DNA from 2 places in the Inquilinus sp. CA228 genome. Region 2 is predicted to be linked to the other one. Evidence: predicted binding sites of a transcription regulator. Region 2 holds the regulator's gene; the other holds the start of a gene.
The links. Region 2 encodes LexA, which represses DNA repair genes until DNA is damaged. Its sites were predicted from a motif close to ATGTTCTANTTTGGTTC; they were not measured.
Positions count from the first base shown of each region.

Region 1: the regulator LexA is predicted to act here: its motif matches at 9,205-9,221, upstream of recA (recombinase RecA).

Region 1 covers NZ_JBQJIK010000031.1:54,893-65,355, reverse strand. The annotation lists gene ACTOWL_RS17185 (SRPBCC family protein) at 1-284, shown strand, start outside; gene ACTOWL_RS17180 (alpha/beta hydrolase family protein) at 289-936, shown strand; gene ACTOWL_RS17175 (DUF2272 domain-containing protein) at 1,045-1,827, shown strand; gene ACTOWL_RS17170 (RNA methyltransferase) at 1,849-2,619, opposite strand; gene cimA (citramalate synthase) at 2,633-4,228, opposite strand; gene cysS (cysteine--tRNA ligase) at 4,233-5,615, opposite strand; gene ACTOWL_RS17155 (NYN domain-containing protein) at 5,713-6,537, opposite strand; gene gltX (glutamate--tRNA ligase) at 6,620-7,981, opposite strand; gene recA (recombinase RecA) at 8,078-9,154, opposite strand; gene ACTOWL_RS17140 (AraC family transcriptional regulator) at 9,324-10,190, shown strand; gene ACTOWL_RS17135 (hypothetical protein) at 10,250-10,463, opposite strand, start outside.
Region 2 covers NZ_JBQJIK010000006.1:116,363-126,825, forward strand. The annotation lists gene ACTOWL_RS04490 (phytanoyl-CoA dioxygenase family protein) at 1-775, opposite strand, end outside; gene ACTOWL_RS04495 (Gfo/Idh/MocA family protein) at 891-2,018, shown strand; gene ACTOWL_RS04500 (NIPSNAP family protein) at 2,022-2,723, opposite strand; gene ACTOWL_RS04505 (LmrA/YxaF family transcription factor) at 2,810-3,436, shown strand; gene ACTOWL_RS04510 (LacI family DNA-binding transcriptional regulator) at 3,433-4,455, opposite strand; gene lexA (transcriptional repressor LexA) at 4,491-5,216, opposite strand; gene ACTOWL_RS04520 (molybdopterin molybdotransferase MoeA) at 5,347-6,546, opposite strand; gene moaC (cyclic pyranopterin monophosphate synthase MoaC) at 6,543-7,025, opposite strand; gene trpC (indole-3-glycerol phosphate synthase TrpC) at 7,022-7,834, opposite strand; gene trpD (anthranilate phosphoribosyltransferase) at 7,831-8,868, opposite strand; gene ACTOWL_RS04540 (anthranilate synthase component II) at 8,865-9,449, opposite strand; gene trpE (anthranilate synthase component I) at 9,556-10,463, opposite strand, start outside.

The DNA.
Region 1 (10,463 bases), on a different contig from region 2:
GCGCTGAACACGATCTGCGCGGCAAGACGACCGAGCATGCCGATGTGGTCGAGGGACGGTTCCTGGAGCTGGTCCCGGACCGGCGGGTGGTGGAGGTGGTCGAGTTCGAGTCCGACGACCCCGCCTTCGCCGGCGCCATGACGATCACCACCGCCCTGGACGCCGTCCCGGGCGGCACCGAGGTGACCATCCGCTGCGAGAACGTCCCCGACGGGATCCGGCCCGAGGATCACCAGGAAGGCCTGGCGTCGACCCTGGCCAATCTGGCCGTCTTCACGGAGTGAAAGGGTGGCGGTCGACTTCCTCACCGACGGGCCGGCGGAGGCCCGCACCACCATCCTGCTGGCCCATGGCGCCGGCGCGCCGATGGATTCGGCCTCGATGACCGCGGCGGCGGCGGCGCTGGCAGAGGCCGGCTTCCGGGTCGCGCGCTTCGAGTTCGGCTACATGGCGGCCCGGCGCGACGGGCAGCGCAAGCCGCCGCCACGGGCCGAGACCGTGATCCCGGAGTACCGGGCCGCGGTCGACGCCCTCGGCGCCACCGGGCCGCTGATCATCGGCGGCAAGTCGATGGGCGGGCGCGTGGCCTCGATGGCCGCGGACGAGCTGCACGCCGCCGGCCGCATCGCCGGGCTGCTGTGCCTCGGCTACCCATTCCACCCGCCGGGCAAGCCGACGCAGCTGCGCACCGCCCATCTCGCCGGGTTGGCGACGCCCGCCCTGATCTGCCAGGGCACGCGCGACGAGTTCGGCACCCGCGACGAGGTCGCCTTCTATGCCCTGTCCGACCGGATCGAGCTGCAGTGGCTGGAGGATGGCGACCACGATTTGAAGCCGCGCAAGAGCGTCTCCGGCTTCACCGCCGCCGACCATCTGCGGACCGTCGCCGCCGCGGTGTCGGACTGGGCCGGGCGGATCACGCCGCTGGCTGGGTGACCGCCCGGGACCAATGGCCGCGAAGATTGGCCGGGATTGACGGAATTAGATCACAAATATATCATTCCCGTCATATGAATTCTCCATTTCCTCAACAGGATTAGAACAATGACACAATATATTGTAACCAATGTCTACGATGGCTTGAATTTGCGGCCTTCGCCTTCGACCAGCGGAACACCGATCAAGACCATGGCGCTCGGTACGCTGCTCGAACTGATCGAGGATACCGGCACAAGGTGGAAGAAGGTCCGCATTGTCGGATCAAGCCCGGTGATCGAGGGCTACGCATCGGACGTCTACCTGACCGAGGTCCGCAGCGATGCGATCGCCAGATTGATCGCTTCAGCCGCCCACTACTGGGAGCTGTTCGATCGTGGCTCGGGGACCGAGGACAAGCCGCCCTACAAGGGCTATGTCCTTCAGATGTGGGATGAACTGGGGCAGGGTCGGCCGCCGGGCGACAACACGAGTCATCGCGATTGGCCTTGGTCGGCGGCGGGGATGAGCGCGTTCATTCGCCGTGCCGAAGGCTATACCGGTTTCAAATACAATGCCGGGCATGCCCTCTACATCAATGACGCCATCGTCAAGATGAAGGCCAACAAACCCGCCCCGTTCTGGGGGTACAGAATAAATGAGAAGAAACCGGAAGTCGGCGATCTCGTCGCGCAATGGCGCGACAACAGGATCGACTATGACCACGCCGCAACGCATTCTTCATTCAAGTCTCACACCGACGTCGTCTGCCAGGTTCTGGACGGATCTGTCAGGGCAATCGGGGCAAATGTCCCCACCGACACCGTGGGGGTCAAGGTGTATAAGCTGACCACGGACGGCTATCTCGCCGGAGAACGCAGCGAGATTGCGATCCTGAAGAACAGGGCCTAGCGACCGGCGCGAGACGCAGGACTACGCCCCGCCCTTCCGCGGGCCGGCCAGGGCGACGATCATGCCGTGCAGCGTCCGCACCTCCTGCTCCGACAGCTGGGCGCGCTGCAGGAAGGCGCGGATGTTGCGCTGCATGCTGGGCTTCTTCTCCGGCACCCGGAAGAAGTTGCCGGCGTCCAGCGCCTGCTCCAGATGTTCGAACAGGTTCAGCAGCTGGTCCTTGGTCGCCGGCGGCGCGTCCTCCTCATAGTCCAGCCGCCGCTCCGGCGTGGCGTCGCCGGCGGTGAACCACTCGTAGGACACCAGCAGCACCGCCTGGGCCAGGTTCAGCGAGGAGAAGGCGGGGTTCAGCGGCACGTTGACCACGGCATCGGCCAGGGCGATGTCGTCATTGGTCATGCCGGTGCGCTCCGGCCCGAACAGGATACCGGTGCCGATGCCGGCGGCGTGATGCGCCCGCATCTCCGTCGCCGCCCGGCGCGGCGTCACCACCGGTTTCAGCTGGTCGCGCAGCCGCGCCGTGGTGGCGTAGACGGCGCCGAGATCGGCGACCGCGTCCTCGGTCCGGTCGAACACCCGGACATGGTCCAGCACGGCGTCGGCGCCGGAGGCGGTCGGCACCGCCTTCGGGTTCGGCCAGCCGTCGCGCGGCCGCACCAGGCGGAGGTCGGTCAGGCCGCAATTCAGCATCGCCCGGGCCGCGGTGCCGATGTTCTCGCCCATCTGCGGCTCGATCAGGATGATCGCCGGGCCGCCCAGCGCCGGGTCGCGGGTCTGGTCGGTGCCGGCCATCAGAACGGGTCCATCAGTTGGGCGCCGTGGCGCCGGCCCGCAGCAGCGCATAGGTGAAGCTGTCGCCCAGCGCCTCGAAGGAGGCGTCGATGACGTTGGTCGAGACGCCGATGGTCGACCAGCGCGTGCCGTCGGCATCCTCGGTCTCGATCATCACACGCGGCATGGCGCCGGTGCCTTCGTTCGAGCGCAGGATGCGGACCTTGAAGTCGACCAGCCGCAGCGGCTTCAGGCCGGGATAGATCGGCTCCAGCGCCTTGCGCATGGCGTTGTCGAGCGCGTTGACCGGGCCGTTGCCGAAGGACACCTCGTGCCAGGTCTTGCCGCCGACGCGCAGCAGCACCGTGGCCTCGGATTCCTGCACCACCTCGCCGCGGGCGTTGAAGCGGCGCTCGTCGACCACGGTGAAGCGTTCCATGGCGAAGAAGGCCGGCACCTGGCCCAGCATGCGCCGGGCCAAGAGCTCGAAGCTGGCGCCGGCGGTGTCGTAGGAATAGCCCTCGAACTCGCGCTGCTTCACCAGGTCGACCAGCCGCTCGACATTGCGGTCCTTCGGGTCGATGGCGACGCCGATCTCGGCGAAGCGCGCCAGGATGTTCGCCCGGCCGGCCTGGTCGGAGACGACGAGGTGGCGGCGGTTGCCGACCCGCTCCGGCGCCACATGCTCGTAGGAGCGCGGGTCCTTGGCGATGGCGGAGACGTGCAGCCCGCCCTTATGGGCGAAGGCGCGGCCGCCGACATAGGGCGCGCCGGACTGCGGCGTGCGGTTCAGGCGCTCGTCGAACCAGTGGCTGAGATCGGTCAGCGAGGCCAGGCCGGCCTCGCTCACCCCGGTCTCGTAGCCCATCTTCAGCATCAGCGTCGGGATCAGCGTGACCAGATTGGCGTTGCCGCAGCGCTCGCCCAGGCCGTTCAGCGTGCCCTGGATCTGGCGCACCCCCGCCCGCACCGCCGCCAGGCTGTTGGCGACGGCGTTGCCGGTGTCGTCATGGGTGTGGATGCCCAGCCGGTCGCCCGGAATGTGCCGGGCCACGGCCGTGACGATCTCGGTCACCTCGTGCGGCAGCGCACCGCCATTGGTGTCGCACAGCACCACCCAGCGCGCGCCGGCCTCGTAGGCCGCCTGGGCGCAGGCCAGGGCGTAGTCCGGATTGGCCTTCCAGCCGTCGAAGAAATGCTCGCAGTCGAAGCCGACCTCGCGGCCGCGGCCGACCACCTCGGCGACGCTGTCGCGGATCAGCTCGAGATTCTCCTCGCGCGGGATGTTCAGCGCGACGTCGACATGGAAGTCCCAGGTCTTGCCGACGATCGAGACCGCCTGCACGTCGCAGTTCAGCAGCGCCGCCAGGCCGGGATCGTTGGCGGCGCTGCGGCCCGGCCGCCGGGTCATGCCGAAGGCGGTGAAGCGGGCTTTGGCCAGCTTCGGCGGGTCGCGGAACAGCGCATCGTCGGTCGGGTTGGCGCCGGGCCAGCCGCCCTCGACATAGTCGATGCCGAGCGCGTCGAGCTTCCTGGCGATGGCGATCTTGTCGGCCACCGAGAAGTCCACGCCCTGGGTCTGCGCCCCGTCGCGCAGGGTGGTGTCGAACAGCCAGATCCGCTCGCTCATCGCTTTACCCCACCCGGCGCCACAGCGTGCGGTCCGGCTTGTCTTCCAGCGCGATGCCGGCGGCGATCAGCTGGTCGCGGAGGCGGTCGGCCTCGGCGAAGTCCTTCGCCGCCCGTGCCGCCCGACGGTCCGCCACCAGCGCATCGATCTCGGCGTCGCCCAACCCCGAATCCGCCTTCGCCCGCCAGCGGAACCAGTCCTCCGGCGCCTGCTCCAGCAGGCCCAGCAGCCGGCCGCCCGCCAGCAATCCGGCCGCGAGGCGGGCCTGCTCGGCGGGGTCGGTCGCCTTGTTCAGCTCGCCCACGGCCTCGTGCAGCGCGGCCAGGGCCTGCGGCGTGTTGAGGTCGTCCTCCAGCGCCGCCAGCACCGCCGCCGGCGCCCGGACCGACAGGTCCGTCACCGCATCGACCACGCGTAGCGCGCCATAGAACCGGTCGAGTGCCGCCCGTGCCTGGCGCACCCCGTCCTTGGTGAAGTCGAAGGGCTGGCGGTAATGGCCCGACAGCAGGGCATAGCGCAGCGCCTCGCCGGGGAACTCCTCCAGCAGCTCATGCGGCGTGTAGAAGTTGCCGAGCGACTTCGACATCTTCTGGCCTTCGACCTGCAGGAAGCCGTTGTGCAGCCAGTAGTTCGCCATCACCGGCGTGCCATGGGCGCAGCGGCTCTGCGCGATCTCGTTCTCGTGGTGCGGGAAGACGAGGTCGATGCCGCCGGCATGGATGTCGAAGACGGTGCCGAGATGGGCGGCGGCCATGGCCGAGCATTCGATGTGCCAGCCCGGCCGGCCGCGGCCCCAGGGGCTGTCCCAGCCCGGCTGATCGTCGGTCGACGGCTTCCACAGCACAAAATCCGCCGGGTCGCGCTTATAGGGCGCAACCTCGACCCGGGCGCCGTCGATCTGCTCGTCGCGGTTGCGGCGCGACAGCTGGCCGTAATCCGGCATCGACGGCACGTTGAACAGCACATGCCCTTCGGCGGCATAGGCATGGCCGTTGCCCACCAGCGTGCCGATCATCTCGACCATCTGCGGGATGTGCTCGGTGGCGCGCGGCTCGACATCGGGCAGCAGGGCGCCGAGCGCCGCCATGTCCGCGGCGAAGACCTCGCCGGTGCGCCGGGTCAGCTCGCCGATCGGCTCCCCGTTGGCCTTTGCCCGCTCGATGATCTTGTCTTCGATGTCGGTGATGTTGCGGGCATAGGTCACCCGCGGATACAGCGTCCGCAACAGCCGGTACAGCACGTCGAAGACGACGATCGGGCGGGCGTTGCCGATATGGGCGTAGTCGTAGACCGTCGGGCCGCAGACATACATCCGCACATGGCTCGGGTCGATCGGGACGAAGGTTTCCTTCGTCCGGGTGAGCGTGTTGTGCAGAGAGAGCGCCACGGGTCGCAGTCCTAAGGTCAGACCTGTCCGGTCGGGACCGCGACGATTACCAGATCAGGCCCCTGGCGTCCAAGGTTCCGGCCGCAGGGCAGCCCGATCAGCGACGCTTACCGAACCAGCCCTTGCGCTGCGGCACCATCGGGGTGCCGGCCATCAGCGGCGGGCCGGCGGGGGCGGCCTCAGGCTCGTCGAACTGGGCGGTCAGGGACGGGCGATGGGCGCGGGCCGACGCGGAAGGGTGCGGCGGTTCCGCCACCGCAGGCCCCAGCCGGGCCGCGCGGGCCGGTTCGGCCGGCGGCTTCAGGCGCAGGCGCGGCGCCGGTTCGGCCGGGCGCGCCTGGACCGGCGCCGGCTCGGGGCGAAGCGCCGGGGCGGCCGGGCGGGCGGCCGGTGCCGCCGCGGCCGGACGGATCTCGACCCGCGCCGGCGCCGGGTGGCCGAGCGTGGCGCAATCGACGAAACGGTCGCATTCCGACTGGAACAGCGGGTCCATGCGGCGGCCGGGGCCGATCGCGATCACCCGCTTGCCGTGGCGGCGCAGGCTGCGGACCAGCGGCAGCAGCGCCGCGCTGCCGGTCACCAGCACCACCGTGTCGATGCTGCGATCGAGCAGCGCCAGTTCCATGGCGTCGACCACCAGGCGCAACGAGGCCGCGTCGCGGCCCGGCTCGATCTCGGTGGTCTGCACCTGGTCGAAGCCGTGGCGATGGGCGACGCCGCGCAGCTCGGACAGCGTCGCCCAGTCGGCATAGGCGATGCGACGGGCCGGCCGGCAGACGGTGCCGAGCCCGACGAGGATGCGGGCAAGATCCTCGGGCCCATCATCGACGGACGCGGCGCCGGGCAGCGACGCGACATCGAGGAAGACCGCGGCCACCGGCAGCGCCGGGGTGTCCAGGGCAGGCGAAATCTCGTCGGTCATATCGGGTTCTTACTCCCGACCGCGGGTCGGCGCCAAGGGGGGTAGGGTCAAGTTTTAAGCAAGTTTTAACAGGATGGGGCGTTCACGCCACATCGCCGGAGAGCCGGGCCAGCGCCCGCTGCCGCCCGATCAGCGGCAGAAGGCCGCGCAGCTCCGGGCCGTGGTCGAGGCCGGTCAGGGCCAGGCGCAGGGTCAGGAACAGCGGCTTGCCCTTGACCCCGGTGCGGTCGCGCACCGCCGCCGTCCACGCGCCCCAGGTGGCGTCGTCCCAGGGTTCGGGCGGCAACAGCTCGGCCGCGGCGGACAGCAGGGCGGCATCGGCGACGACCGGGGTGACCGGGCCGGTGACCACCCGCCACCACTCGGCCGCGTCATCGAGCCGCTGCAGGTTCGGACGCAGCACCGCCCAGGCCGCCTCGTCGACGGCGCCGAGGCCGAGCGCCGCCAGCCGGTCGCGCACCGCCGCATAGGGCGTCTCATGCAGGATGCGGCCGTTCAGCCGCTCCAGCTCGGCCGGGTCGAAGCGCGGGATGGTGCGGGAGAATTTGGCGAAGTCGAACTCGGCGACCAGATCGTCAAGCGACAGCCGCGGCTCGATCGGGTCGGAGGTGCCGAGCTTGGCCAGCAGGCTGGTCACCGCCAGCGGCTCGATCCCCTGCTGCCGCAGGCTGCGCAGCGACAGGCTGCCCAGGCGCTTGGACAGGCCGTGGCCCTCGGCGTCGGCGATCAGCGAGAGATGGGCATAGGCCGGCGGCGCGGCGCCCAGCGCCTCGGCCAGCTGGATGTGCATGGCGGTGTTGGCGACATGGTCCTCGCCGCGCACCACCAGGGTGACGCCCATGTCGATGTCGTCGACCACCGAGCCGATGTGATAGAGCGCCCGCCCGTCCTCGCGCACCAGCACCGGGTCGGAGATGTCGCGGCCGTTGAAATGCACCCGGCCGCGGACCTTGTCGTCCCATTCGACCGGCGCATCCGCCATCTTGAAGCGCCAGTGCGGCCGGTGCCCTTCCGCCTCGAGCCGGGCCCGGTCGGCGTCGGTCAGGGCCAGCGCGGCGCGGTCGTAGAGCGGCGGCAGGCCGCGCGCCAAGAGGCTCTTGCGCTTGAGCTCCAGCTCCTCCGCCGATTCGTAGCAGGGGTAGAGCCGGCCGGCCGCCTTCAGCCGATCCTGCGCCGCCCGGTAGCGGTCGGTGCGGTCGGACTGGCGGGCGAAGCCGTCCCAGCCGAGACCGAGCCAGCGCAGATCCTGCTCGATCGCCGCGGCGAATTCGGCGCTGCCCCGCTCGGTGTCGGTGTCGTCGAGCCGCAGCAGGAAGCGCCCGCCGGTGGCGCGGGCGGCGAGCCAGCAGACCAGCGCGGTGCGGACGTTGCCGACATGCAGCAGGCCGGTCGGGCTGGGGGCGAAGCGGGTGATGATCGGGGCGGAGGTCGGCAAGTCGGTCATGGGCGGGGAGATAGCACGATCCGGCCGGTAACGGAAAAGGCCCGGAACCCCGGGCCTTTCCATCGCAGAGGGCGATCCGTCGGTCGTCGGCGGCGATCACTCGTCGCCGTCGACGCCGCCCTCCGGCCCGCCGGCGGCCATCATGCGGTCGGAGACCAGCCCGGCATTGGCCCGGATCTTGGCCTCGATCGCCTTCGCCGTCTCGGGATTGTCGCGCAGGAAGACCTTGGCGTTCTCGCGGCCCTGGCCGATGCGCTGGCCGTCATAGGAGAACCAGGCGCCCGACTTCTCCACCACCCCGGCCTGGACGCCGAGGTCGAGCAGCTCGCCGGTCTTCGAGATGCCTTCGCCATACATGATGTCGAATTCGACGGCGCGGAACGGCGGCGCCATCTTGTTCTTCACCACCTTGACCCGGGTCTGGTTGCCGGTGACGGTCTCACGGTCCTTGATCGCGCCGATGCGGCGGATGTCGAGCCGGATCGAGGAGTAGAACTTCAGCGCGTTGCCGCCCGACGTCGTCTCCGGATTGCCGAACATCACGCCGATCTTCAGCCGGATCTGGTTGATGAAGACGACCAGGCTGTTGGATTTCGAGATCGAGCCGGTGAGCTTGCGCATCGCCTGGCTCATCAGCCGGGCCTGCAGGCCGGGCTGGTTGTCGCCCATCTCGCCCTCGAGCTCGGCCCGCGGCACCAGCGCCGCCACCGAATCGATGACGATCACGTCGATCGCGCCGGAGCGGACCAGGGTGTCGGTGATCTCCAGCGCCTGTTCGCCGGCATCGGGCTGCGAGATCAGCAATTCGTCGATGTTGACGCCCAGCTTGCGGGCATAGGTCGGGTCGAGCGCATGCTCCGCATCGATATAGGCGCAGGTGCCGCCGGCCTTCTGCGCCTCGGCCACGGCGTGCAGCGCCAGCGTGGTCTTGCCCGAGCTTTCCGGTCCGTAGATCTCGACGATCCGGCCCTTCGGCAGGCCGCCGATGCCGAGCGCGATGTCGAGGCCCAGCGAGCCGGTCGAGATCACCTCCGCGTCGACCTGGGGCCGTGCCCCGAGCTTCATCACCGACCCCTTGCCGAAGGCGCGTTCGATCTGGGTCAGGGCGGCTTCCAGCGCCTTGGTCTTGTCCATCGGGGCTCTTTCCACAACGCGGAGAGTCGGGGTCGACATCACCAGTCCCTTCCAGTTGCATGGCGCCATACGCCGCGTCAATGCAGCTCTTGTACATGTTTTGTTCGCATCGAGCAAGGCCGGCTGTCCGAGGCCTCTTTCGCGGCCGCAGCTTCGCAAGCAGGATCAATCCGCTTCGGGCTAACACCAAGGCCGGGAGAACGAACCGATGCCCAAGGACGCCACGCTCGACCGCCACCTCGCCCGCATCCAGCGGGTGATCGACCACATCGTCGCCCATCTCGACGACCCGATCGACCTGGACCGGCTGGCGGAGGTGGCCTGCTTCTCGCCGTACCACTTCCACCGGGCCTACCGGTACCTGCTGGGCGAGACCGTGGCCGACACGGTGCGCCGGCTGCGCCTGCACCGCGCCGCCGGCACCCTCTTGGAAAGCGAGACGGCGGTGGCCCGCATCGCCCGCCGGGCGGGGTACGGCAGCACCGCCGCCTTCAGCCGGGCCTTCGCCGAGCGCTACGGCCAGCCGCCGGGAGCCTATCGCGGCACGCGCCGGTCATTCCCCTTCGACTCACCCGAAGGAGAGACAGCCATGCCCGACGTGACCTATCGCAGCCTGGCGCCGATCCGCGTCGCCGCCGTCCGCCACATCGGCCCCTATCTGGAGGTCGGCCGCAGCTTCGACATCCTGATGTCGTGGGCTCGCGCCCGCCAGCTGCTGCGCCCGGGGGCCCGCAGCCTGGGCATCTATTACGACGACCCGGCGGCAATGCCGCCCGACGCACTCCGCTCCGACGCCTGCCTGGAGGTGCCGGAAGGCGTCGCCGGCGAAAGCGAGGTCGCCCTCCGCACCGTCGCCGGCGGGCCGCACGCGGTGCTGCGCCACACCGGCCCCTATGCCGAGCTGGAGCGGTCCTATGCCTGGCTGTACCGGACCTGGCTGCCGACCAGCGGCGCCGAGCCGGCGGAGGCGCCGATCTTCGAGGAGTATCTGAACGACCCGCGCAGCACCCCGGCCGCGGCGCTGATCACCGACATCCACCTGCCGATCCGGGCGGTTCCAGGAGGGCACGGCTGATAATGCCGGAAGGCCGGATCAGGGAATGATCCGGCCTTCCGCGCTGGTCCGATCAGACCTCAGAACGGATAGACGTCGCCGGTCGGCAGCCGGTCCACGGCCAGCGGCAGCGTGGCGTTGGGCTTGCAGGTCACCGCCCGCCGCCAGCTCGGCTCCGCGGCGGTGGCGTAGGAGCCTTCGGGATACGGGCCGGGGGCCTCCGCCGAGACCGGGTTCGGGCCGGTCGGCACGTTGATCGTCTCATAGGACGGCACGCGCTGCGGCTGCTCGCCG
Region 2 (10,463 bases):
GCCCCAGCAGCTGGCGCAGGTCGGGGCTGGCCTGCTCGACGAAGGCGCGAGGCAGGGCGGCCGGCATATCCTCCATCGGCTTCACGAATTTCGGCAGATACTGGATCAGGATCGCCGACCGCTCCTGCTGCGACCGGTTCGGCATGGCGCAGTGCCAGACCGCGCCGAAGAACACCACGGTGTCGCCCGGCTCGCCCAGCATGCGGGCGCAGCGCTCGTGGAAGCGGTCGCTCTCGGCCGGGTAGCGCAGCTCCTTCTGCGTGCCGGGCACATAGGCGGTGGCGCCGGTCTCCTCGGTGAAGGGGTCGAGCAGGATCGTCGCCTGGGCGTTCAGCGGGAAGGACGCGTTGATCCGCACCGGATGCGACTCCGGCTTGTGCATGTCCCAGTAGGGATAGTCGATATGCGGTTCCTGGCCCGGGCCGCCCGGCAGGATGCGGTTGGCCGCGATCGACCCCATGATGAACTCGCTGCCGAGAAAGGCGCGCATCACCGTCATCAGGGTTGGATGCGCCGCTATGCGCGAGAACACCTGGCCCTTGGCCAGCAGGTTCCATACCCGGCGCTGCAGGGCGATCTTGCCCTCCTGCTCGGCGGCGCCCTGGAAATGCGTGACCTTGGCCGTGCTGCCCTCGGATTCGCGCATCACCACCGCCCGCGCCTCGGCGATCTCCGCGGCCGTGAACAGGCCGCGCAGCACCACCGCGCCCGCGCCGTCCAGCAGCTCCGCCACGATCGCGGCCGGGTCGATCGTGTCTGGTGTGTAGGTCTTCATGCCGCTCCTCCCTGTCGGATGCCGCAGCGTAATCAGATTTGCAAGCGCTTGCAAATCGGATCGAGACCGGTAGAGTTCCCGCGGGGTAGGATCATGCGGACCAGGGAGGAAAGCGATGACGGGGACGCTTCGGATCGGGCTGATCGGGGCCGGCTATATGGGCAAGGCCCACAGCATCGGCCTGCAGCTGGTGCGCACGGCGTTCCAGCCGCCGCTGATCCCGGTCTGCGAGATGATCTGCAGCACCACGGAGGAGGGTGCAGCCGCCCATGCCAAGGCCTGGGGCTGGAACCGATCGACCGCGGACTGGCGGGCGCTGGTGGCCGACCCGGCGGTCGACGCGGTCATCATCGCCACCCCGCCGCGCACCCATCTGGCCATGGCGACCGAGGCGCTGCGCCTGGGCAAGCCGGTGTTCTGCGAGAAGCCGCTGGGCTGCGACCCGGCCGAATCCAAGGCCATGGTCGACGCGGCCGAGAAAGCGGGCGTCGCCACCATGGTCGGTTTCAACTACATCCGCACCCCGGCCAGCCAGCTGGCGAAGCAGATCATCGATGCCGGCGAGATCGGTGAGGTGATCCAGGTCACCGCCGAGCATGTCGAGGACTACCTGCACGACCCGCGGGCGCCGGCCTCCTGGCGCACCCGGATCGCCACCGGCAGCGAGGCCGGGGCGCTGGGCGACGTCGGCCCGCATATCGTCAACGCCTGTCTGCGGCTGGTCGGGCCGATCGACTCGCTTGTGGCGGATCTGAACATCGTGCGGGCGACGCGACCGGGGCCGGCGGGCGAGGAGCGGGTGGAGAATGACGACCAGGGCCAGATGCTGCTGCGCTTCGCCAGCGGCGCCACCGGCTCGCTCAGCTTCAGCCGCGTCGCCGCCGGGCGGAAGATGGGCTACACCTACCGCATCACCGGCACCAAGGGCGCCCTGGCCTTCGACCAGGAGAACCAGAACGAGCTGTGGCTGTACGACGCCGCACGGCCGGCGGCGCGCCAGGGCTTTCAGCGTCTGCTGACCGGGCCGGCGCATCCCGACTACCTGGCCTTCAACCAGGGCGTCGGCCACGGCACCGGCTACAACGAGCAGATCGTGATCGAGGCGCGCGACTTCCTCGAGGCGGTGGCGACCGGCCGGCCGGTCTGGCCGACCTTCCGCGACGGCTGGGAGGTCGACCGGGTGACCGCCGCCGCCCTGCGCTCCGCCCGCGAGCGCGCCTGGGTGCGGATCGCGGACGTGTGAGGGTCAGCCGCGCAGCCGTGACCGGGCCGTCGGCGACAGCAGGGCGACCTCTGGCGGCCGGGCCAGATGCGGCCGCAGCGCCTCGGCGAAGCCGGGAGCCGCGGCGTGGCGCTCATAGGTGGCCCGGTCCGGGAAGCGGGAGAACCAGACGAAGACCCGCGCGTCCTCCCGCACCGGCAGGGCCGGGAAGCCGTTCTCGCCGTGCTCCCTCACGAAGCTCGCCAGGATCGGCACGCCGGCATCGCCCAGCATCGGCGCCAGGACGGTCTCGAACATCTCGGGGAATTCGGCCTCGGCCTCAGGCAGAAGATGCCAGGTTGTGGCCATGATGATCCCATCGTTGCCGGAGGCAGGGCGGTCAGGGCCGAGCAGGAAGCCCGAGTCCGGACGCGCCGGCCGCAGCAGCAGCACGTCGTCCGAATCGATCATGGTGGCGTTGGCAGCGCTGCGATGCGCCTGCCACACCGGCCCGTCATAGAAGGCCCGCAGCGACTCGGTCCGCGACCGCAGGTCCGGGAAGCCGCGCAGCCAGACGAAATGGTCGGGCACGCCGAGGTCGCGGAACTGGCCGATGACGTCGATCCCGACCGCCTCCTGCGTCTCCACGAACTCCCGGTCGAACAGCGTGATCAGCACATCGCGCTGCCCCGGATGCAGCGTGTAGCGCCGCAACTCCACGACCGGGCTGAAGGTCCCACTTTGCATGATCGCCTCCTGTTATCAGAACAGACCGGTTGCCCGGTTTTAGAACAGACTGATTGTCCGGTTGGGTCAATATGTTACGGTGGGGCATGACCGAGAGCGAAAGCCGGCGAAAGCGCAGCTATGACCCCGAGGGGATGCGGCGGCGCCTGCTGGATGTGGCGGCGGAGGCGTTCCAGTCCCGCGGCTACCAGGCCACCGGCATGCATGAGCTGATGCGCGAGGCCGGGGTGACCGGCGGCGCGCTTTATCACCATTTCCCGACCAAGAAGGCGCTCGGCCTCGCCATCATCCGCGACCGGGTGGCGGCGGAGGTTGAGGAGACCTGGATCGAGCCGGTCCGCACGGCGCCGGACGCGATCGACGGCATCGTCGGCGTGTTCGACCGGATCGCCGCCGGGCTGCGTCGGCGCGGCGCCGTCTCCGGCTGCCCGCTGAACAACCTGGCGCTGGAGCTGTCGCTGGCCGATCCGGAGTTCCGCACGGCGACGCAGGCGGTGTTCGAAGCCTGGCGGGCGGCGATCGCGGCTCGGCTGCGCGCCGACCAGGCGGCCGGCCGGCTGGTCCCGGCGGATGCCGACGACCTCGCCGCCTTCATCGTCGCCGCCTATTCCGGGGCGATGGCCCAGGCCAAGGCGCAACAGGATGCCGCCCCGCTGGAAGCCTGCGCGCGGCAGTTGATACGGTATCTGAAAGGGCTGCGGTCCGGCGCCTAGAGGCTGTCGCGCTCAACCAGGGTGATGTCGAACAGCCGGCCCTGGATCGGGTGGTCGGGATCGGCCAGGCGGGCGGCGATCTGGTCGATGGCGTGGCGCACCATCTCGGCCATGGGTTGGCGGACCGTGGTCAGGCGATAGCTCGGCCAGGAGGCCAGCTTCATGTCGTCGAAGCCGACGATGCTGATGTCCTGCGGCACGGCGAGGCCGCGCTCGCGGCAGGCATCGAAGGCGCCGAGCGCCAGGATGTCGTCGCCGCAGAACACCGCCTGCGGCCGGTGCCGGTCGAGCACAGCGTGCATGCCGCGGCGGCCATGCTCATGCGAATAGTCGCCGGCGAACTCTACAGCCATCGGCTGCAGTCTCGCCGCTTCCAGCCCCTGAGAGAAGCCCGCGGCACGGTCGATCGACGACGAATCGGTCCCGGCCCCGCCGAGGAAGGCCAACTGCCGCAGGCCGCGCGCCAGCATCGCTTCGGCGACCAGGCGCCCGCCGGCGACATTGTCGACCGTCACCACCGGCACCGCCGCCCCCGCCCGGCCGAACACATGCACCACCGGCAGCCCGGCGCGGGCGCAGGACTCCGCAAAGCCCTCGGGCGGCGCGGAGGTGGCGATCAGCACGGCGTCGACGCTGTATTGCAGCATCATGTCGAGGGCGGAGTCGGCGCCGCCATCCTCCGACAGGTTGGCGATCAGCGGCCGCAGCCCGCGCCGCTGCAGCTCCCGCGTGAACAGGTCGAACACGTCCATGAAGGCGGGGTTGGCGAAATGGCTCGAGACCAGCCCGACCAGCTCGGTCCGGCCGGTCATCAGGCTGCGCGCCAGCTGGTTGGGGCGGTAGCCCAGCGCCTCCGCCGCCGCCAGGACGCGGGCCCGCATCCGGGGCGAGACGCTGGCGTCCTTGGTGAAGGTGCGGGAGACGGCGGAGATCGAGACGCCGGCCGCTTCCGCGACCTGCTGCGCCGTGGCCCGCTCGGCGCCGCTGGCCCGATGCCGGCTGCTGGTGGAGCGCCTCACGCGGTCACGACCCGCCCGAGGAGGGGCGCAGGAGCTTACGAATAGGTCCGCAGCAGCCCGACCAGGCGGCCCTGGATGCGGACGCGGTCGGTGGGCAGGTAGCGGGTCTCGTAGGCCGAATTGGCGGCCTCCAGCCCGATCGAGGCGCCCTTCTTGCGCAGCCGCTTCAGCGTCACCTCGTTGTCGTCGACCAGGGCGACGACGATGACGCCGGGATCGGCCGCGTCGCAGCGCTTGATGATGACGGTGTCGCCGTCCAGGATCCCGGCCTCGACCATGCTGTCGCCGGCGACCTCCAGGGCGTAGTGCTCGCCCGGGCCGAGCAGCGAGGCCGGCACCTCGGCGTAGTTGGAATGGTCGCGCAGCGCCTCGATCGGCATGCCGGCGGCGATCCGGCCGTAGAGCGGCAGGCGGACGCCGAGCTCGGGGTTGCTGAGATCGGCGCGCTCCAGCTTGCGGCCGGGCAGGGCGACGTCGGAGCGCACGGGCCGGAAGGGAACGACATTGTCATCCTCGGCCGTCGTCGCCGGCGTGTCCGACTTCAGGCAGTCCGGCAGACGCAGCACTTCCAGCGCCCGAGCCCGATGCGGCAGTCGCCGAATAAAACCGCGCTCCTCAAGGCCGGTGATCAGTCGATGGATGCCCGATTTCGACTTCAGGCTCAGGGCATCCTTCATCTCGTCGAAGGAAGGACTGACGCCGTCCGCCTCCAGACGGCGGTGAACGAACAACAACAACTCCTGTTGCTTTCGCGTCAGCAAGGCATCCTCCGTTCGCAGAGGCCGCGGCGCGGCCGAATCCCTGGAGAGAACATTAGGAGGAACAAAACAAAAACACAAGCGCCTAACTGTGGCGCTGTCCGTTCTTTACTTCCTTGTAACGATCGGCGCGTCAGATGCCGTCGCCGAACAGCACCGCCCCCACCGCCTCGCCGCGCGCCGCGGCCGGGGCATGGGGCGGGCGGATCACCAGCCCGTCGGCCGCGGCCAGCAGCGACAGCATCGAGCTGTCCTGGGCCGGGAACGGAGTGGCGACATAACCGGAATCCGTCCGCTCGATCCGGGCCCGCAGGTAATCCTCGCGCCGGTCATTGGCCGGCAGGTCGCGGCCCAGTGTCGCGGCGACGCGATTCTCCGGCGACTCCGCGCCCTGCAGGGCCCACAGCACCGGGCGCAGGAACAGCCAGCCGCAGACCATGGTCGAGACCGGGTTGCCGGGCAGGCCGAGCAGCGGCGTGTCGTCGAGCCGGCCGAACATCAGCGGCTTGCCCGGCCGCATCGCGATGGTCCAGAAGTCGAGCGCCAGGCCGCGTTCGCCGAGCACCGAGCGGATCAGGTCGTGCTCGCCGACCGAGGCGCCGCCGGTGGTGACGATCAGGTCGGCGCCGCGGGCGCCGGCGGCCAGCGCCGCCAGGGAGTCGGCATTGTCGCGGGCGATGCCGAGATCGACCGGCTCGCCGCCGCAGCTGCGGATCAAGGCCGCCAGGGCATGGCTGTTGGAGCTGACGATCTGGCTCGGCCCCAGCGCCTCGCCGGGCAGCACGATCTCGTCGCCGGTCGCCAGCACCGCCACGCGGGGGCGGCGGCGCACATGCAGCCAGGGATGGTTGGTTGAGGCGGCGATGCCGATGTCGCGTGCGGTCAGGCGCCGGCCGGGCTGCAGCAGCACGTCGCCGGTCCGGAAATCGAGCCCGGCCTTGCGCACATGGCGGCCGGCGGCGACGCCCTCGCGCACCGTCACCCGGTCGCCGTCGGCGTCGGTGTCCTCCTGCAGCACCACGGCGTCGGCGCCATCGGGCAGCGGCGCGCCGGTGAAGATGCGGACGCATTGCCCGGGGCCGACCGTGCCCTCGAAGCGGCCGCCGGCCGGGACCTGGCCGATCCGGCGCAGCGTCGCGGGGACGGAAGCGACATCGGCGGCCCGCACCGCCCAGCCATCCATGGCCGAGACGTCGAGCGGCGGCTGGGTCAGCCGCGCCGCCACCGGCTCGGCCAGGATGCGCCCCAGCCCGGCGGGCAGCGGCACGGTCTCGGCCGGCAGGGCGGCGAAGGCGGAGAGGATGCGGGCGCGGGCCTCGGCGACCGGGATCATGGCTGGGCCTCGTATGTGCCTGACCGCCCGCCGGATTTGTGCAGCAGCCGCAGGTCGGTCACGACCATGCCGCGGTCCACCGCCTTGCACATGTCGTAGACGGTCAGGGCGGCGACGGAGGCGGCGGTCAGCGCCTCCATCTCCACCCCGGTGCGGTGGGTGACCTTGACCGTGGCCTCGATCTCGACCCGGCTGTGCTCGGCGTCGCAGCGCAGCGCCAGCTCGACGCTGGACAGCGGCAGCGGGTGGCACAGCGGGATCAGCTCGGCGGTGCGCTTGGCGGCCATGATGCCGGCGATGCGGGCGATGCCCAGCACGTCGCCCTTGGCATGGCCGCCGGCGGCGATCAGCGCCAGCGTCTCCGGCTTCATCTCGACCCGGCAGCCGGCCCGCGCCACCCGCACCGTTGCCTCCTTGGCGGAGACGTCGACCATGCGGGCCTGGCCGGCCGCATCGAAATGGGTCAGCTCGCCGGTCATGCCGCCGAGGATCTCGCGGCCGGCGTCAGCAGCGCCCGGGTGGCGGCGGCGACGTCGTCGTGCCGCATCAGGCTTTCGCCGATCAGGAAGGTGGTGGCGCCGGCGCGGGCCATCCGGGCCAGGTCGGCCGGGGCGGACAGGCCGCTCTCGGAGACCAGCAACCGGTCGCCCGGGACCTGCGCCGCCAGCGCCTCGGTGGTGGCGAGGTCGACCTGCAGGGTCTTGAGGTTGCGGTTGTTGATGCCGAGCAGCGGCGAGCGGAGTTTCAACGCCCGGTCCAGCTCGGCCGCGTCATGCACCTCGACCAGCACGTCCATGCCGGCGTCGATGGCCGCCTGTTCCAGCTCGCGCGCGGTGGCGTCGTCCAGCGCCGCCATGATCAGCAGGATGCAGTCGGCGCCCAGCGCCCGGGCCTCGACGATCTGGTAGGGGTCGACCATGAAGTCCTTGCGCAGCACCGGCAGCTCGACGGCGTTGCGGGCGGCGGTCAGGTACTCGTCGGCGCCCTGGAAATAGGGCACGTCGGTCAGCACCGACAGGCAGCTGGCGCCGCCGTCGCGATAGGCGCGGGCGAGGGCGGGCGGGTCGAAGTCGGGGCGGATCAGCCCCTTCGACGGCGAGGCCTTCTTGATCTCGGCGATCAGGCCGTAGCGGCCTTCAGCCTGCGCCCGGCGCAGCGCGGCGACGAAGCCGCGCGGCGGCGCGGCGCGGTCGGCCAGGCGGCTGATCTCGGCCGGCGGCACCGCCGCCTTGCGGGCCTCGATGTGCCGCCGCTTGTCGGCGACGATGCGGGTGAGGGTGTCGCTCATGATGCGTCCCGGGCCGTTCCCTGGCTGGTGATGCGGGCCAGCCGCTCGAGCACGCGGGCGGCCGACCCGTCGTCGATGGTGCGGGCCGCGAGGGCGGCGCCATCCGGCAATGTGGCCACGCGATCGGCGATGATGAAACAGGCTGCGGCGTTAAGCAGCACGATGTCGCGATAGGCGCCGTGCGCCCCGCCCAGCACGGCGCGTAGGGCGGCGGCGTTGGTGGCCGGATCGCCGCCCTTGAGGTCCTCGGGCACGGCGCGGCGCAGCCCGGCATCCTCCGGCGTCACGGTCAGGCGCCGGATCTGGCCGCCGCGCAGCTCGGCCACCGCGGTCGGGCCGGTGGTGGTCATCTCGTCCAGGCCGTCGCTGCCATGCACCACCCAGGCGGTCTCGCTGCCCAACTGGTTCAGCGCCTGCGCCACCGGCTCGACCCAGGCCTCGGCGAAGACGCCGAGCAGCTGGCGCTTGACCCCGGCCGGGTTGGCCAGGGGGCCGAGCAGGTTGAAGATGGTGCGGGTGCCCAGCTCCTGCCGCGCCGGGCCGACATGGCGCATGGCGCTGTGGTACAGCGGCGCGAACAGGAAGCCGATCTGGGTCTCCCACAGCGCCTCGCGCATCACCTCCGGCGGCGCCTCGACATTGACGCCCAGCTCGGCCAGCACATTGGCCGCGCCGGTCAGGCTGGAGGCGGCGCGGTTGCCGTGCTTGGCCACCGGTACCCCGGCGCCGGCCAGCACGAAGGAGACGGCGGTCGAGACGTTGAACGAACCGGAATTGTCGCCGCCGGTGCCGCAGCAGTCGATGGCGCCGTCCGGCGCGTCGATTGTCATCGCCTTGTCGCGCATCACCCGGGCGGCGGCGGCGATCTCCTCCGGCGTCTCGCCGCGGACGCGCAGCGCCATCAGGAAGCCGCCGATCTGCGCCGGCGTGGCCTCGCCGGACATGATGATCTCGAAGGCGGCGCGGGCGTCGGCGGCGTCCAGCGGCCGGCCGAGCGCTGCCTTGGCGAGGAATGGTCGCATCTCGGTGGTCATGCCGCGTTCCGCCGCTCGGCGATGGCCAGGAAGTTCTGCAGGATCTTGTGGCCGAACTGCGAGGCGATGCTCTCCGGGTGGAACTGCACGCCGTGGATCGGCAGGGTCCGGTGCCGCAGCGCCATGATCACCCCGTCCGCGGTCCAGGCCGTGGCCTCCAGGCTGTCCGGCATGCTGTCCGGCGCGATCGTCAGCGAGTGGTAGCGGGTGGCCTCGAAATTGTCCGGCAGCCCGGCCAGCACGCCGCCGCCATGATGGTGCACCGGGCTGATCTTGCCGTGCATCGGCTCCGGCGCGCGGACGATCCGGCCGCCGAAGACCTGGCCGATCGCCTGGTGGCCGAGGCAGACGCCGAACACCGGCACCCGGCCGGCGGCGGCCCGGATCAGGTCCATGCAGATGCCGGCCTTGTCGGGATCGCAGGGGCCGGGTGAGAGGACGATGCCGTCGGGCCGCAGCGCCAGCGCCTCGTCGACCGTCAGCGCGTCGTTGCGGCGGACCTCGGTGTCGGCCCCGAGCTCGCCGAGGTAATGCACCAGGTTGTAGGTGAAGCTGTCGTAGTTATCGATCAGCAGAAGCATGGGAGTCGCCCTTTCGAGGCGTGGGATTGGGGAGGAGCGGCGGGAATCCGGCCGTCCTCACCATCGATGCAGCAGGGGGCGATGCTGCTGCGAAAGGATGCGATCTCTAGACATGACCCATGGGCCGGTTGCCGTTGCGCGGCCGGTTGGCGAAGCGTACCGCATCTTCGGCGGCGCGCACCAGCGCCCGCGCCTTGTTGCGGGTCTCCTGGTACTCCCCCTCCGGGCTGCTGTCGGCGACGACGCCGCCGCCGGCCTGGATGTACAGGGTCTCGTCCTTCACCACCGCGGTGCGCAGGGCGATGCAGGTGTCCATGTCGCCATTGGCGCCGAAATAGCCCATCGCCCCGGCATAGATGCCGCGGCGCGCCACCTCCAGCTCCTCGATGATCTCCATCGCCCGCACCTTCGGCGCGCCGCTGGTGGTGCCGGCCGGGAAGCCGGCGGCCAGCGCCGCCACCACGTCCTGGCCCGGTGCGATCCGGCCGACGACGTTGGAGACGATGTGCATGACGTGGGAGTAGCGCTCGACGATGAAGCGGTCGGTCACCTTGACCGAGCCGATCTGCGACACCCGGCCGACATCGTTGCGGCCGAGGTCCAGCAGCATCAGATGCTCGGCCCGCTCCTTCGGGTCGGCCAGCAGGTCCTGCTCCAGCGCCACATCCTCCTCCGGCGTGGCGCCGCGTGGGCGGGTGCCGGCGATCGGGCGGATGGTGACCTCGCCGTCGCGCAGCCGGACCAGGATCTCCGGGCTCGACCCGACGATGGCGAAGTCGCGGAAGTTCTGGAACACCAGGAAGGGCGACGGGTTCAGCCGCCGCAGCGCCCGGTACAGGGCGAAGGGCGGCAGGGTGAAGGGCAGGGAGAAGCGCTGCGACAGCACCACCTGGAAGATGTCGCCGGCGCGGATGTACTCCTTCGCCCGCTCGACCACCGCGTGATACTCCTCCCGCGTCATGTTCGAGCTCGGCTCGGGCAGGGCCGGCAGGGTGCCCTCGGCCGCGGCTTCGC